DNA from 2 places in the Gordonia sp. DT219 genome. Region 1 is predicted to be linked to the other one. Evidence: predicted binding sites of a transcription regulator. Region 1 holds the regulator's gene; the other holds the start of a gene.
The links. The regulator LexA, encoded in region 1, represses DNA repair genes until DNA is damaged. The targets are predictions, from matches to a motif close to CGAACANNTGTTCG.
Positions count from the first base shown of each region.

Region 2: the regulator LexA is predicted to act here: its motif matches at 6,069-6,082, upstream of ACPXB3_RS06570 (SAV_6107 family HEPN domain-containing protein).

Region 1 covers NZ_JBNCNR010000001.1:318,648-326,675, forward strand. The annotation lists gene ACPXB3_RS01590 (phosphoenolpyruvate--protein phosphotransferase) at 1-1,648, shown strand, start outside; gene lexA (transcriptional repressor LexA) at 1,704-2,354, opposite strand; gene ACPXB3_RS01600 (LysM peptidoglycan-binding domain-containing protein) at 2,722-3,324, shown strand; gene nrdR (transcriptional regulator NrdR) at 3,365-3,871, shown strand; gene hrpA (ATP-dependent RNA helicase HrpA) at 3,845-7,948, opposite strand.
Region 2 covers NZ_JBNCNR010000003.1:189,637-197,664, reverse strand. The annotation lists gene ACPXB3_RS06600 (alpha-(1->6)-mannopyranosyltransferase A) at 1-335, opposite strand, end outside; gene ACPXB3_RS06595 (polyprenyl synthetase family protein) at 336-1,472, opposite strand; gene ACPXB3_RS06590 (methylenetetrahydrofolate reductase) at 1,607-2,587, shown strand; gene ACPXB3_RS06585 (LppM family (lipo)protein) at 2,617-3,576, opposite strand; gene ACPXB3_RS06580 (phytoene desaturase family protein) at 3,662-5,290, opposite strand; gene ACPXB3_RS06575 (GNAT family N-acetyltransferase) at 5,287-5,952, opposite strand; gene ACPXB3_RS06570 (SAV_6107 family HEPN domain-containing protein) at 6,224-6,691, shown strand; gene ACPXB3_RS06565 (DUF3040 domain-containing protein) at 6,892-7,296, shown strand; gene mraZ (division/cell wall cluster transcriptional repressor MraZ) at 7,849-8,028, shown strand, end outside.

The DNA of each region.
Region 1 (8,028 bases):
GCCGGTTGTCGGCGGCAAGGCCTACGGTCCGGTGGTGCGGCCGGGCCGACGGATGACCGTCGAGGCCACCGAGGTGGCGCCGCCACCGGTTTCGGAGGCGGAGCGCGATGCCGAACTCTCCCGCTTCGTCGCCGCCGCCGGGGTGGTGGCGGCCCGTTTGCGCGAGCGTGCCTCACACGCGTCCGGGGCCGCCGCCGAGGTCCTGATCGCCACGGCCGGACTCGCCGAGGACCGCGGCTGGATCGGTGCGGTGTCGAAGCTGATCGGCACGGGCACGCCCGCGCCCGCCGCCGCCGTCGCCGCAACCGAGCAGTTCGCGGCGATGTTCACCAAACTCGGCGGACTGATGGCCGAACGCGTCACCGACCTCAACGATGTGCGTGACCGCGTCGTCGCCGAGGTGCTCGGGCAGCCCGAACCGGGGGTCCCGGTGCCCGACGAACCGTCGGTCCTCTTCGCCGACGACCTCGCGCCCGCCGACACCGCCGGCCTGGACCCGGAGTTGATCACCGCGCTGGCGACCCGACTGGGCGGACCGACCAGTCACACCGCGATCATCGCCCGGCAACTCGGGATTCCGTGTGTGGTGGCTGTTGCCGAACTCGACGTCGTCTCCGCGGGTACCGCGGTGCTGGTCGACGGGGCCGCGGGAACGATTGTGGTGGAACCGGATCCGGACCGAGCGCGAGCCGATGTGGAGCAGAGCCGCCGGGAGGTGGAGGCGATTGCGGGCTGGACCGGGCCTGGTCACACCGCCGACGGCCACGAGGTCGCGATCTTGGCGAATGTCGCCGATGGCGTCTCGGCCCGTGCGGCCACCGCGTCCCCGGTAGAAGGAGTCGGGTTGTTCCGTACCGAACTGGCCTTCCTCGATCGCCCGGACGAACCGTCCCTCGACGAACAGGCGGCACTCTACCGGGAGGTCATCGAGGCCTTCGGAGGCAAGAAGATGGTGATCCGCACCCTGGATGCGGGGTCGGACAAGCCGCTGAAATTCGTCGACCACGGGACCGAGGCGAATCCCGCACTCGGTGTGCGCGGCAACCGCATCGCGGCGACACACCCCGAGATCCGGGCCGGACAACTCGATGCGATCGCGCGCGCCGCCGAGGAAACCGGCAGCACGCCATGGGTGATGGCGCCGATGATCGCCTCGGCCCCCGAGGCGGCCGAATTCGCCGCGCAAGTGCGCCGACGGGGTCTGGTGGCCGGAGTGATGATCGAGATCCCGTCGGCAGCGATCCTTGCGCCGGCGATTGTGGCCGAGGTGGACTTCGTCTCGATCGGCACCAACGACCTGACGCAATACACGATGGCTGCCGACCGGATGTCGGCCGAGCTCGCCGAGTTGACCGATCCGTGGCAGCCGTCGGTCCTCGCTCTCATCGCGATGGTCGCCGAGGCGGGTTCGCGCACCGGCACCCCGGTGGGCGTGTGCGGTGAGGCGGCGGCCGATCCGCTGCTCGCCTGTGTCCTCGTCGGACTCGGGGTCACGTCGTTGTCGAGTGCACCCGCCGCCGCGGCCGCGGTGGGCGCGAAACTCGCCGAGGTCGACCTCGATCGATGCCGCGCCGCGGCCACGGCGGCGGTGGCCACCGCTGCACCGGGTGCGGCTCGCGCCGCGGCCCGCGAGGCGTTGCGTTGTTAACTGCGCGGTGTGAGAAACGTGGTTGACACACCGCGCAGCTGATCAGCGCCTGCGCTCAGATCCGGCGCATGACGGTGACGACCTTGCCGAGGATGGCGGCCTCGTCACCGGGGATCGGCTCGAACAACTCGTTGTGCGGCATCAGCCAGACGTGGCCGTCCTTGCGCTTGAACGTCTTGACCGTTGCCTCGCCTTCGATCATGGCGGCGACGATGTCACCGTTGTCGGCCACGTTCTGCTGGCGCACGACCACCCAGTCGCCGTCGCAGATCGCGGCGTCGACCATCGACTCGCCGACCACCCGCAGCATGAAGAGGGAACCTTCACCGACGAGTTCGCGAGGCAGGGGGAAGACGTCTTCGACGGCCTCCTCGGCCAGGATCGGGCCGCCCGCCGCGATGCGGCCGAGCACCGGGACAAAGGTCGGGGTGGGCAGGTTCTCCGAGTTCGGATTGTCATCGGTGGGCGTCGGGTCGGCGTCGCGCACGTTGACCGCGCGCGGCCGGTTGGCGTCGCGCTTGAGCAGTCCCTTGCGTTCCAGCGTGCGTAATTGATGCGCGACCGACGAGGTCGAGGCGAGCCCGACGGCATCACCGATCTCGCGGATGCTCGGCGGATATCCCCGCTCGCGAACCGATTTGCGGATGACGTCGAGCACTCCCTGCTGACGTGGCGTGAGTGGTGCCTCGAAACCCCTCGGCACGATGGGCCGCCGCGGGGCGGCCGCCGCGTCATCAACCTGCGGTGTCGTCGCCGTCGCGGCGTCATCGGTGCTCGACTCTGTGGTGGCCGACTCCGGATCGGCCGCCTCGGCCGGCCGCGACGAACGGTCCTTCTTCTCACTCATCGGGATTCGAGTCCTTTCGATCGGGTGCGTGCCACCCCGGCCGTGGGCCGGTAGGTGACGTGCACACCTGTCGCGGGCCTGTGGTCGAGCTGATCACCGGTCAGAATAGCCGAGGTTTCGGACATCCTCAAACGTCTGTTCGACGTGTTGTGGAGAAATTGTCGGAGCGGGGTGGTACAACTCGAACATCCGTTCATCGAATGTGTGATCGAGACAGGAAGAGACCATGCATAGCACCCTTTTGTCGACCGACCAGACCCGCGTCGGCCGGACCCGCACCGACCAGACCTTCACCGGCCAGACCCGCGCCGGCGCGACCAACCCGGTTCCGCGCGCCCGTCCCCGCGAACAGCGGCCGCTCGATCCTCGCCGCGCCCCCCGGCGTTCCTCGGCCGTGAGTCGTCCCGCCGACCGGCGGCCGATCCGCCCGGTCTCCCGGCGGATACCGGGCGCCGACGGCACCTGGTGCACGTCACCGGCCGGATCACATCACCTGGCCGGAACGGGTGATCCGGGTGGCCACAGGTCTCGCCGGACCGGCGCACTGGTGGCCGTGCTGACCGGCGTGGCACTGGCGCTACTGGTGTGGCTGGTCGCCGTCGCCGGTTCGGACTATCAGGAATCGGCCCAGCGGGGGTCGGCACGGCCGGCGCCGATCGCCACCCAGGTGGTCCATGTGCGCGCCGGGGAATCGCTGAACGCCATCGCGGCGCGGGTGGCGCCCGACATGCCCCGGCAGTCGGTGATCGAGAAGATCGTCGAACTCAACGACATGTCCGGCAGTGCCGTGCAGGCAGGGCAGTCGCTGCTCGCGCCGGCCTACCGGTGACGCGAGAAGTCGGTGCGGTGGCGGGCGGTATCCTCGGTGCATGCGCTGCCCGTTCTGCAGGAATGACGACACCAAGGTCATCGACTCCCGTGTCGCCGATGAAGGACAGGCCATCCGCCGGCGCCGCTCATGCAGTGCCTGCGGCCGCCGTTTCTCGACTGTGGAGACCGCCGTGCTCGCGGTGGTCAAGCGCAACGGCGTGACCGAGCCGTTCAGTCGCGAGAAGGTGATGCGCGGGGTGCGCCGCGCGTGTCAGGGCCGGCAGGTCGACGAAGACGATCTCGCCCAGCTCGCCCAGCAGGTCGAGGAGACGGTGCGGGCCTCCGGAGCTGCCGAGATTCCCAGCAACGAGGTCGGGCTGGCGATCCTGCAACCGCTGCGCGACCTCGACGAAGTGGCATATCTGCGCTTCGCGTCGGTTTATCGTTCCTTCGATTCGCTCGAGGACTTCCAGCGCGAGATCGACGACCTGCAGGGCAACCTCACCCATGGCCGCTCCGAATCCGCCGGCGGGGTCGTCTCAGCCGAGCCGGTCCAGGGCTCGTAGCGCCCTCTTCTCCGAGATCGGATATCGGGTTCCGAGGCGCTGGGCGAACAAACTCACGCGCAATTCCTCGACCATCCAATGCGCCTGCTCGTTGACGGCATCGCGACGCGCATCACCCACTTCGGCGAGGCGCTGATTCCACCGCTCGACCACGCGGTCGAGTACAGCCATCCCGTCGCGATCACGCACGGCCGACCCCGGGAGCTGCTCCAGCCGTTCCCGCGCCCCCCGCAGATATCGGGGAAGATCGGCGAGATGCGTGCGCGGCGTCGCCACCACGAAGCCGTCGAATACCAGGTCATCGAGTTGTTCGGCGACATCATCGGCAGCGAGTTGACCGGAGTGCTCGTCGATCACGCCCCGCAGGGTCACGACCTCACGGAGCGCCTCGACGGCGAGCGACAGGTACTCCGGGGCCGCCACGACGACGCGCGGTCGCAGGTCGTCGACGAGTGCCGAGAACGCGGCAGGGGTGCGCACGGTGTTCGCCGCCTCGACGTCGAGCAGATCGCGAACCGCACGCCGGGTGCAATCGGTGAAGAGCCCGGCGGGCTCCCGGTAGGGGCTCTGACTCAGGGCAATCCGCCGGGCCGGCTCCAGGGCTCCGGCGGCCTTGGGTGAGAGTGTCCCGATTGCGTTCTCCAACAAGACGATCACCGCATCGCGGCGCAGCGCGTCGGCCAGGGCCGCGGTCGGGGCGGTGGCCGACGCGACGCCCGCCGGATGTGCCTGCGCCCGGACCACTCGCAACGTCGGGTGACGGGTGACCCGCTGACCGGCGACGTCGACGGTCTCGGCGAGTTCCAGAGTGCCGATGCCGTCGGCGGTCCAGGTGGTGTACACCTGCTCGGACGGCGGGGGCACCGACGCCGACCTCGGTGTGGTCAGCTCGGCGAAAGTCGTGGTGCGGGTGATGATCTCACCCGAATCGTCGGTGACGGCGAAATGCATGCGCAAGTGCCCGGGCAGGCGGTCGAGATCGAAATCGGCCGGCGTGACGGTGTGGCGGGTGATGGTCGACAACTCGCGCGCCAGGCCGTGCGTCAGCGGCTCGGCTCGGGGAGTCAGGCGAGACAGGGCGAGATCGGCGAAGCGCTGTGCCGGTGCCATCGTCTTGCGCAGCGACTTCGGCAGCGTCTTGATCAACTCGGCCGCCAACTCCGAACGCATACCCGGCACCAGCCAGTCGAATCCGGCGTTGCGCACGTGGAGGAGCAGTGCCTGCGGGATCACGACGGTGACGCCGTCGTCGGCGGTGCCGGGTTCGAATCGGTAGCGCAGCTCCAGGCGGGTGTCACCCTGGCGCCACACACCCGGATAGTCGGTGTCGGCGACGGCGACATCGGCCGCGACATCGGCCGGGGTGAGATCGAGTAGGTGCGGCTCGCGCCCCCGCGCCGAGCGCCACCACGAGTCGAAATGGCGGGTAGACGTGACCTCGGCCGGAACACGCCCATCGTAGAACTCGAAGAGCTGTTCCTCGGAGATCACGAGATCTCGTCGACGAACCCGGTGCTCGACGTCGGCAGCATCGTGCAACAGCTGCCGATTGCGCTCGAAGAACACATGATCGGTGCGCCAATCGCCCTCGACGAGGGCGTGCCGGATGAACAGTTCGCGCGAGAGTTCCGGATCGATCGAACCGTAGTTCACCCGCCGCCGAGCGACGAGGGTGACGCCATAGAGGGTGACCCGCTCATAGGCCATCGCCGCACCCTGCCGTGAGGACCAGTGCGGTTCGCTGTAGGTGCGCTTGACAAGATCTCCGGCCAGTCGCTCCACCCACACCGGATCGATCCCCGCGACGGTGTGGGCGAAAAGCCTTGAGGTCTCGATGATCTCGGCTGCCATCAGAAATGACGGCGGCTTCTTCGTCACCGACGATCCAGGGAAGATCATCAGCGTCGTGTTGCGGGCGCCGGTGTATTCGCGGCCTGCGGAATTGCGGGCGGCGATGTTGCCCAGCAGCCCGGCCAGGATCGCGCGGTGGATGGCGTCGGCATCCGATTCGGTCTGCGGCACCTCCCAGCCGAGGTCACGCACGATGCCGGTCAGCTGCCGATGCAGGTCCTGCCATTCGCGGATCCGTAGATAGTGCAGGTACTCCCGTTCGCAGGACCGGCGGAATTGGTTGCCCGACAGCTCTTTTCGTCGGTCCTTGAGATATGTCCAGAGTTTCGGGTAGGCGAGGAAATCTGACCCGGGGACCGTGAACCGGCGGTGCGCGGCGTCGGCGGCCTCACGGTGCTCGGCGGGCCGCTCCCGGACATCGGGGATCGACAGTGCGGCCGCGATGACCAACACATGATCGAGGCAACCCTCGTCGCGTGCGGCGACCAGCATCCGGGCGATCCGTGGATCCACGGGGATCCGGGCCATCGTCGTGCCAACCGCCGTCAGGCGCGGTGCGCCACCCGCCTTCGGGTCGGTGGCGATGGCTCCGAGTTCGTTCAGCACCGCCATCCCGTCGCGGATGGCTCGCGCATCGGGTGGCTGCACAAACGGGAACTCGGCGACGTCACCGAGCCGCAACGACGTCATCTGAAGAATGACCGACGCCAGATTGGTGCGCAGGATCTCCGGATCGGTGAACGCCGGACGCGCGTCGAAATCGGCCTCGGAATAGAGGCGGATGCAGATGCCGGGTGCCACCCGGCCACACCGGCCCGCACGCTGACGCGCACTCGCCTGCGAGACCGGCTCCACCGGCAGCCGCAGGACCTTGGTGCGAGTCGAGTACCGCGAGATACGGGCGGTACCCGAATCGATGACGTAACGAATTCCGGGCACCGTCAAGGACGTCTCGGCGACGTTGGTGGACAACACGATTCGTCTTCCGTTGGACGGCGCGAAGACCCGCTGCTGATCGGCGATCGAGAGCCGGGCGTACAGCGGTACGACCTCCGCACCCGCCGCAACCCGGCGTGACAACGACGCCGTGGCCTCCCGGATATCGCGTTCGGTGGGTAAGAACACCAGAATGTCGCCGCGTCCGCCCGAACCCCACAATTCGCCGACCGCGGCGTCGATCCCCTCGAACAGATCGAGATCGGCGTGCTCACCGCCGCCGGTGTCCTCCCCGGAATCCGGATCCTCCCGCAACGACAACGGGCGATACCGCACGTCGACCGGATAAGTCCGCCCCGACACCTCCAGGATGGGCACGGTCGCGGGCACGGCAACACCACTGCGCCCGCTCGCTTCGCTTCCGGCGGGCACGGCAACATCGCCCCCGCTCGCTTCGCTCCCGGCGGGCACGGCAACATCGCCCCCGCTCGCTTCGCTCCCGGCGGGCACGGCAACATCGCCCCCGCTCGCTTCGCTCCCGGCGGGCGGCACACCGAAGTGCCGGGCGAAGCGGCCCGGCTCGATGGTGGCCGAGGTGATGATCACCTTCAGATCGGGACGACGGGGGAGCAGCCGCCGCAGGTATCCGAGGATGAAGTCGATGTTGAGGCTCCGTTCGTGGGCCTCGTCGACAATGATCGTGTCGTAGTGCCGCAGCATCGGATCCGAGGAGATCTCGCGCAGCAGAATTCCGTCGGTCATCACCTTGACGAGCGTGTCGGCGCCCGAACGATCCGAGAACCGCACCGAGTATCCGATCGCCTCCCCGATCTCGGTGTGCGTCTCGTCGGCGATCCGGCGTGCAACCGAACTGGCCGCGATCCGCCGCGGCTGCGTGTGTCCGATCGCCCCGCGCACCCCGCGCCCGAGTTCGAGGCAGATCTTGGGCAACTGCGTGGTCTTGCCCGACCCGGTCTCGCCCGCGATGACGACCACCTGATGCTCGGCGATGGCCGCCGCGATCTCCTCGCGTGCCGACGACACCGGGAGATCGGGGGGATAGTCGATGACCGGGATCGCCGCGCGACGCGATGCGATCCGCTTCTCGGCGCCTTCCACCGCCCGCAGAAGCCCGCCGGCACGCTCCGGCGACGGGCTGCGGCCGAGCTTCTCGAGGCGACGGCCCAGGGTGTGTTCATCGATGATGGTCAGCCGGGCGATTCGCTCGCCCAGCTCACGACGATCGACGTCCTCCGGGCGGCCGGCGGATCGGGAAGGTGCAGAGGACATGATGAAACCAGGATATGGGGTCGCCATCGGTGGTTGCGCAGTCCGCCCGGACGTGACCGCGACCCACGTCGCATCTGGGT
Region 2 (8,028 bases), on a different contig from region 1:
ACCGACCATCCGAGCACGGTCCAGCGCAGCGTCGCGACACTCGGGGTATGCGAATCGGGGATGGCGGGATCGCACAATTGCCGTCCCAGGCGCACCCACGCGAAGATCATCGCGGCCACCCCGACCCAGAAAACGATGGCGCCCAAGGTCTTTCCGTGCCCATAGGTGATCGCGTCGAGTCCCAGACTCGATAGACCGGGATGATTGCGCGGGATGTCGGCGACCGAGAAGCCGCCGAGGCACACCAGGATCGAGCCGAGAAGGCCGACGCGGAGGTCGGCAGACAGCGGCCGGCGTGTCGGTGCGGACCGGACCGGGGCTTCGGAGGCGGTCATTCAGGCCTCACGATGGGCGATCCGCCCGGCCATCGCGATCAGCTCGGCTCGGATGTCCTCGTCGATCGCGGCGTGCTCGAGGCGGACGACGGCCGTCCCGAGCAGGTCGTCGACATGCCGCTCCACCTCGGCGGCCGCGCCGAGGTCGACCAAGGTCTCGCGTACCCGGGCCAGTTCCCCGGGCCCGAGCCGGTGCCCGAGGGCCGCGCGCAGTGACCGCGCTGCGGCGGGATCCTGCTCGTCGGCGCGGCGCAGACCGATCGCGAGAAGTCCGGTGCGTTTGCCCTCGGCGAGGTCGTCGCCGGACGGTTTACCGGTGACCTGCGGATCGCCGAACACCCCGAGCATGTCGTCGCGCAACTGAAAGGCGATCCCGAGGTCGTGTCCCACCGAACGCAGGTCGTCGAGCAGCTCGTCGGGAGCGCCCGCCATCCGGGCGCCGAGTTCGAGGGGACGTGCGACTGTGTACGCCGCGGTCTTGAATTCCATGACGCGGTAGGCGGATTCGACCGTCTCGTCGCCGCTGACCTCGTTGACGATGTCGAGATACTGCCCGCCGAGGACCTCGGTGCGCATGGCCGACCACACCGCAGATACCTCCGCGGGCAGTGGGCTCGGCGCTACCGTGACCGGCCGCCGGGCCGGGGTGTGCCCGCCGAGGAGGTCGTCGGCCCAGGCGAGTGCGAGATCGCCGGCGAGGATGGCTGCGGCGACACCATGATCGTCGGCGTCGCCGGACCAGCCCGCATCCCGATGGTGGGCGGCGAAGAGTCGATGCACCGTGCGGCGGCCCCGGCGGGTGTCGGAATGATCGATGATGTCGTCGTGGATGAGTGCACACGCTTGCACCAATTCCAGTGCGGCACAGACCCGTAATGCGTCGGAGCCGAGCTGCTCGGGAATCGGTGGCCGGCGGTCGGGACTGCTCAGACCGCACAACCAGCCCGCGTACCCGAAGGTGGGACGCACCCGCTTGCCGCCGAGGCGCACGAAGTCGGCGACCACCTCGGCGGCCTGTCCGACCACCGGAGAGATGGTGCGGGTGACCGGAAGGGTGATGTCGAAAAAATCATCGAGGACCGCACCGGCGGCGGCGGGTACCTCCGACAACGAGGTCGGCAGCGGGGCGGTGCTCACCCCATCAGGCTAGACATCGGCCGCGGCGCGCCGCACATCCCCGCCGCGGCGCGCCGCACATCCCCGCCGCGGCGCGCCGCACACGTCCTGCGCCGGTGGCCGCCGCGGCGGGTCGGGGTCGTCGACGGCCGATCATGCATACGTACAATGGCGCGGTGACCTCATCCGTACCGGCGCCATCGGTCGTCGAGCGCCTCGCCACGCCGCCGTCCAATGGTGTCGTGCACTTCTCGGTGGAGTTCTTCCCGCCGCGCGATCACGAGGCCGAGGCCCGTTTGTGGCGGGCGGTACGTGTCTTCGAACGGCTCGATCCCGCGTTCGTGTCGATGACCTATGGGGCCGGGGGATCGACCCGGGACCGGACGGTGCGCATCGCCGGGGAATTGGCCACGCAGACGACACTGGTGACCGTCGCGCACCTGACCGCCGTCGATCACAGCATCGCCGAACTGCGTGCCCTCATCGGCTCCTACGCCGATCGGGGCATCACCAATCTGCTTGCACTGCGCGGTGATCCACCTGGTGACCCACTCGGCGAGTGGGTTGCTCACCCGGCGGGTGTGGAGTACGCGAGCGAACTCGTCGAACTGATCTCCCGGCTCGGTGACTTCCATGTGGGCGTGGCCTCGTTCCCCGAGGGACACCATCGCGCCCGCGACCTCGACGAGGACACCGAGGTCCTGGTCGGCAAACTGCGTGCGGGAGCCGAGTACTCGGTGTCCCAGATGTTCTTCGACGTCGAGGACTTCCTGCGCCTGCGTGACCGCGTGGCGCGTGCCGACCCGGAACAGGGCGCCAAACCGTTGATCCCGGGCATCATGCCGATCACCTCACTGGCCAGCGCGCGGCGAATGACACAGCTGTCGGGGTCGGTGATCCCGTCGGCCGTCGAGTCCCGTTTCGCCGCCGCCGCAGGCGACGGCCCGGAGGAGGATCGCGCGGCCGTCCGCGCCGTCGGCATCGACTTCGCCACCGAAACCGCGCAGCGGCTGATCGCCGAAGGCGTTCCCGGACTGCATTTCTGCAGTCTGAACTTCGCCAAGGCCACATGTGAGGTGCTCGAGCGTCTCGGCGTCGACACTCACGACGCATTACCTGCCGTCGCCGCGCGCTGAGTTACCGGAGCCGCGCCCGACGCCATCGCTCAGGACTTGTTCGGGCCACCGGCCGGGGGTACCGGATGACTCTCGGATGCCGACGTGGCAGTGGCCTTGTCGGCATCGACTGAGCCGGTCGCACCCGAGGGGCCGGCCGAGCTCTTCCCGGTCGTCTTCGAGGACCCCGCGCCCCTTCCGAACAGACCTCGCAGTCCGTTGCCGGATGACTTCCCGGCGCCCGGCGATCCGTCGACGGGCCGACCGGGCCGTGGTCGGCGATCACGGGAGACGTAGGCGAGCCGGATCACGACGAGGACCACGGCCGCGCAGATCAATATCATCAGCCACGTCCAGCCACCGAAGGCGGCCGTCGACGGGTCGGCGTAGGTGGCCTCGGCGGTGAAGTTGGCGGGTTTGCCCGGCTCTGGCGTCCACGAGACGGAGGTGTCGGTGTTCTGATCGCCGTTGGTTGCGCTGATCGGTCCGGCGAAGGAGATCGTGAACTTGAGGTAGTCCCGCCGCGGGATGAGCCCGTTGAGATCGGCCGAACCCGTTAAGCGCACCACCTCGCCGCTGCGTTTCGCGCCGAGCTCCATGGTCATCGAGGTGTCGCCGAATGCATCCGCCACGATGTCGCCGAGCTGGCCGAGCTGCCCGGTGGTGAGGTTGCTGAACGTCGCACGACTGCCGATCAGACCCTGGTTGCTGTTACCGCTACCGGCGCCCGGTGGCACCGAACTCGGAGCCGCAGAGCTCTCCGAAGGGGTGTGCTGGCGGTACTCCGAGACCGCGATGTTGCCCCGCATCGATTCGGGGATGTCGAATTGCGGTGCCCCACCGGGGTTGTCCGGTGTCGTCGCGACGATCACGCTGCCGGCGAAGCGGTCACCGACAGTGGTGGATCGTTCCAGACAACCCGACATCAGCGGGGCCGCGATGAGCAGCATGACCGCGAACAGGAGGGCAGACGCGCGGGATGGGCTCAGGCGGGGGATCGGCGGACGCACGTGCTCATCGTGCCAGACCCGACAGTGGTCACGGCCGCAGGCGCAACCGCGTGTATCGATCGGCGGGCCGATTCCGGGCCGCCGGTCAGCGTCGCGGGCGCCCGCGGCGGCCGCTGCGTGCGATGGCGGCCCGCCCGGCGATGCGTCCACTCGCCCCGGTGACCCCACCGCCGGGGTGCGTCGATGCCCCGGCGAGCAGTATCCCGCCGGCGCCGGGGACCTCGTGGCCGGACAGATCCGGATGCGGACGCAGCATGAACATCTGGTCGATCGACATCTCGACATGCATGATGTTCCCGCCGACGAGGCCCAGCTCCGTCTCCAGCGATTCCGGCGTCTGCACGTGCCGGTGTTCGATGCCCTCGGCGAAGCCGGGGGCGTGGCGCTCGACCTCGGCGATGACGGCCTCACCTGCCACCGACGCGGCGCGCGACCACTCGGTGCCGTCGGCGAGATGGCGGGGGTGCCATTGGGCCCACAGATTGACCAGATGGCGTCCGGGTGGGGCGAGCGTCGGATCGATTCCGGAAAAACTCATCGCCACGCAGGCGGGCCGGGCAGGCAGTTCGCCGAGCGCCGCGGCGGCCTCGGCCCGGCGCAGTTGGCGGCGGTCGGTGACGAGGAGGCCGAGGGCCGAGTGCACGCCATGCGCCGGAAGGTCGGTGGGTAGGCCGCGATAGGTGGGCAGCTCGCGGGTGCCGAGCCGGACGGCCATGCCGATGCCCGTGCCGACCGCGATCTCCGATCGCCAGCGCGCCAGCAGGTCCGCGTCGAAGCCGCCGGCGCCCAGCAGATCCAGTGTGGTCATGATGTGGCACGCGCTGATGACCGTGTCCGCACACCAGCTGTCGCCACCGGCGCCCCGTACCCGCCAGTGGTCGGTGCACCGGGTGATCTCGGTGACCGGCGCGTCGGTTTCCACCTCGCCGCCGTCCGCGGCGAGGCGACGCAGGAGTGCGTCGGTGAGCGCACCGCTGCCGCCCACGGCCCGACCCGGTGGGATCTGATGCATCAGGGCGGCGAATCCGATCATCGGTGCCGTCGCCGGGGCGCTCATCGGTGGGCCGGATTGTGCGCCGAACCAGGCCAGGGCGGCCTTGAGATGTTCGGAGGCGAACCAACGGTCCAACAAGGCGTCGCCGGAGGCCATCAGCTCCTGTGTCAGGGACATCAGCCGTCCCGAGCGCGCTCCGAGCGGACCCGAACGCGCGGTGGTCGCGGTATGACCCAGACCGCCGAAGGTGCGTGCGAAACGGCCCGGCGTCGCGGGTTCGTAGAAGGAGCGCATGAGGGCTTGTGCGCGCGGTGTCCAGGTGGCCACGAAGGCGCGGTAGGCGTCGGCGTCGGCGCGCCCGCAGGACCGCTCGATGGACGCACACGTGGCGTCGAGGTCGGTGCGGAACACGATTGCCGGTGCGGTGTCGGTGGCCGGGCAGAACGCCCACGGATCGCAGTCGAGGTAGGTCAGTCCCGCGTCACTGAGGCCGAGTTCGTCGGGGACCGGCGAGTGCCGGATCATCAGGTGCGCCGATGACCCGCGATCGACCCGGTAGCCGGGGAACCGCTCGACCGTCGACACCGCGCCGCCGGGAACGGTGTCGCGCTCGAGGACGCGGACCGATCGGCCGGCGCGGGCCAGATAGGCGGCGCAGACCAGGCCGTTGTGTCCGGCACCGACGACGATGGCGTCGACCACCCGATGGTGACTGTTCATCGTGTCGCGTCGGGCGGGGCGGGTGCGGGCTCGATCAACGGCAGCTGTCGGCCGAGGAAGGCAAAGCGCCGTGGATCGCCGGTGAAGGTGAAGTTGCGCAGCACGTCGGCGAATCCGAGCCGGCGGTACAGCGACCACGCGCGATTCTGCTCGGCCGGGATCTCGGGAGTCGACAAGAGCACTTGGCGTTCAGGGCGGTCGGCGAGCAACTGGCGGAGCAGCCACTGGCCGATGCCGTTTCCCTGTGCCGTGGGGTGTACATGTAATTCGGTCAGCTCGAAATAGTCGTCGGTGATCGCGTCGACAACCCGCGGATCGCGCCCCGACGTCCGAAGACCGGCGCGCAGTTGTTGATTCCACCATTGGTCTCGCGCGCCGCGATAGCCGTAGGCGATCCCGACGAGTACTTCGTCCTGGGCCGGGGACACCGGGTGACGCAGCCGGCGGCGGGCGAGGTCCATCGAGGTCGACTCCGCGGGGGGCGCGTGGGCGATTGCGCCGTAGGCGTTCCATCCGGGGCGGGCGATGTGCTCGCGCCACAGCCCCGCGCGATGCATCTCGGTGCCGCGGGGGTAGTTCATCGCGGTGACGTAGATCTCGAGTGCGGGCCCGAGCCACACCGCGCAGTCGCGTTGCTCGAGGCGGGCCAGGCGGACAGTCACGTCCCATCCTCTCTGATCGGTCGTGGACCGGGTCTCTCGTGCGCCCTCGCGGACATTTTTGTCGGTGGCTTCGGGCATCTTGATCCCGAGAGCAGATCTGGCTATATTGAAACTGTCGAACGGGTGTTCGATGAATGTGCCTCCGCAAGCTGTTCGCCTTCACCCGACGACCGACGCCATCCGGCGGTGGGCGAGGGAAGCGCCTGCCACCGGATCGCGTTGACCGAGTCGAGTCGCCGATGGGCGGCTCCGCACCCGAAGGAGGGAGCCCATGATGACACGTCGGACGACGCATCGGGCGCAGGTGGATCCGGTTGTGGTGGGCCGTGCCCGCGGACTCCTCGAACGCGCGGACAACCTCCTCGACAACGCGAGCGGAATCGCCGATGACGCCGAACGCTTCCGCCAGTTGTATCTGACTGCATTGCGAGCCGCGGGTGCCGCGCTGGCCATCGGTGAGCCCGCTTACGGTCGCTCGACGCGCGGGCTGTCGTCGAACGCGTGGAATCGCCTGGCTGCGGTCGTGCCCGAGCTCGCAGATCAGGCCGGCCGGTTTTGCGCGTGGTCGTCTCTTCGGATGAATATCGAGGCCGGGATCGAGCGCCGGGTGGACCCGGTGGTCGTCGCCGAGCTGCACCGTCTCGTGTTGACGTTTCTCGACACGGTCGAGGGTCTGGTGATCGCCTACGAGCAAGGCGGAGGGGCTCCTGGATCGCGCTCGCTGGCGCACCCCGCATGACATGGCGAGACGTCCCGTCGCGGGCGGTGTTAGCGCACGACGACGGCGGTGAGCACAAAAACGATCCCGCGAATACGGTAATGGTGGTCGCCACCGGAATCACCTCGTATCATGGTCACCAGGCCGCGAGGATAGTCATCGGGCGAGTATCGCGGCGGACATCGCGTCGATGGCTCGTCGGTAACAGTTAAGGAGGGTCGGTGCCACTCTCAGAGCACGAGCAGCGCATGCTCGAAGAGATCGAAAGCGCTCTGTACGCCGAGGACCCGAAGTTTGCGTCCAGCGTCACACGTCGTCGTCTCGGACGTTCGACAGGTCGTCGCCGCCTGCAGGCAGCCGTCGTTTTCGTCATCGGCCTGGCGCTGTTGGTCGTGGGTCCCATCACCGGACTCGACGTGGGCGGATTCCCCATCTTGAGTCTTATCGGCTTCCTGGTGATGTTTGCCGCCGCGCTCCTCGCGTTGTGGGGCGGCCGACCCGGTAAGGGGGCCTCGTCGGCCTCTGACGGTGGCACGCGTGGCCGCGGATCGAAGCCATCGACGCCAAAACGGAAGTTTTCCGAGCGGATGGAAGATCGTTTCAACCGTCGCTTCGAGCAGGAATGAACCTGTCCGCGCGAGTGACATTGCCGACAACTGCGACATAGGAACAACGCCGGCGACGTAGGCGCCCGCACGGCTCAGCAGGCGTGCCTCACGACTGACAACCGACCACAGCCGCACACCCTCAGGTGTGCGGCTGTTGTCGTATCCGGGGAGCCCGTCGGACTGGGGAGCCCGTCGGACTGGGGAGCCCGTCGGGCTGGGGCGGTTTCAGAGCGTCGGAGGACCGGAGCCCGTTCATTCCTGCACATCCTTCCCCACCCCGATCCCCACGGCGCCCCACCCCGATCCCCACGGCGCCCCACCGGCCCGCCAAAGTGACCCCACCAGGCACGTGAGTGATCTGGCGTCACTTCAATACATTGCCGACGTCGGTCGCGACACGACGCGACGCGCGGGTCTCATCGCGTTAGAAATCGCACTGAACTGCGGTTTTCGGCGGGAGTGGTGGGTGAGTGGGGAGCAAGGGGTGGAAAGTGGTGGAAAGTGGGGTAGTGTGGGCGGCACTGGGAGAGGCGATCGGAACGCCGATTCCGGTGGGCAGGAGGTGCCGATATGTCGATGCGATTTGTCGGTACCTACACGCCGAAATTGGACGACAAAGGGCGACTCACGTTGCCCGCCAAGTTTCGCGACGCACTGGCAGGAGGGGTCATGGTCACACGCGGTCAGGACCACAGCCTGTCGGTGTATCGGGCCGACGAGTTCGATGCGATCGCGGAGAAGACGATGGAG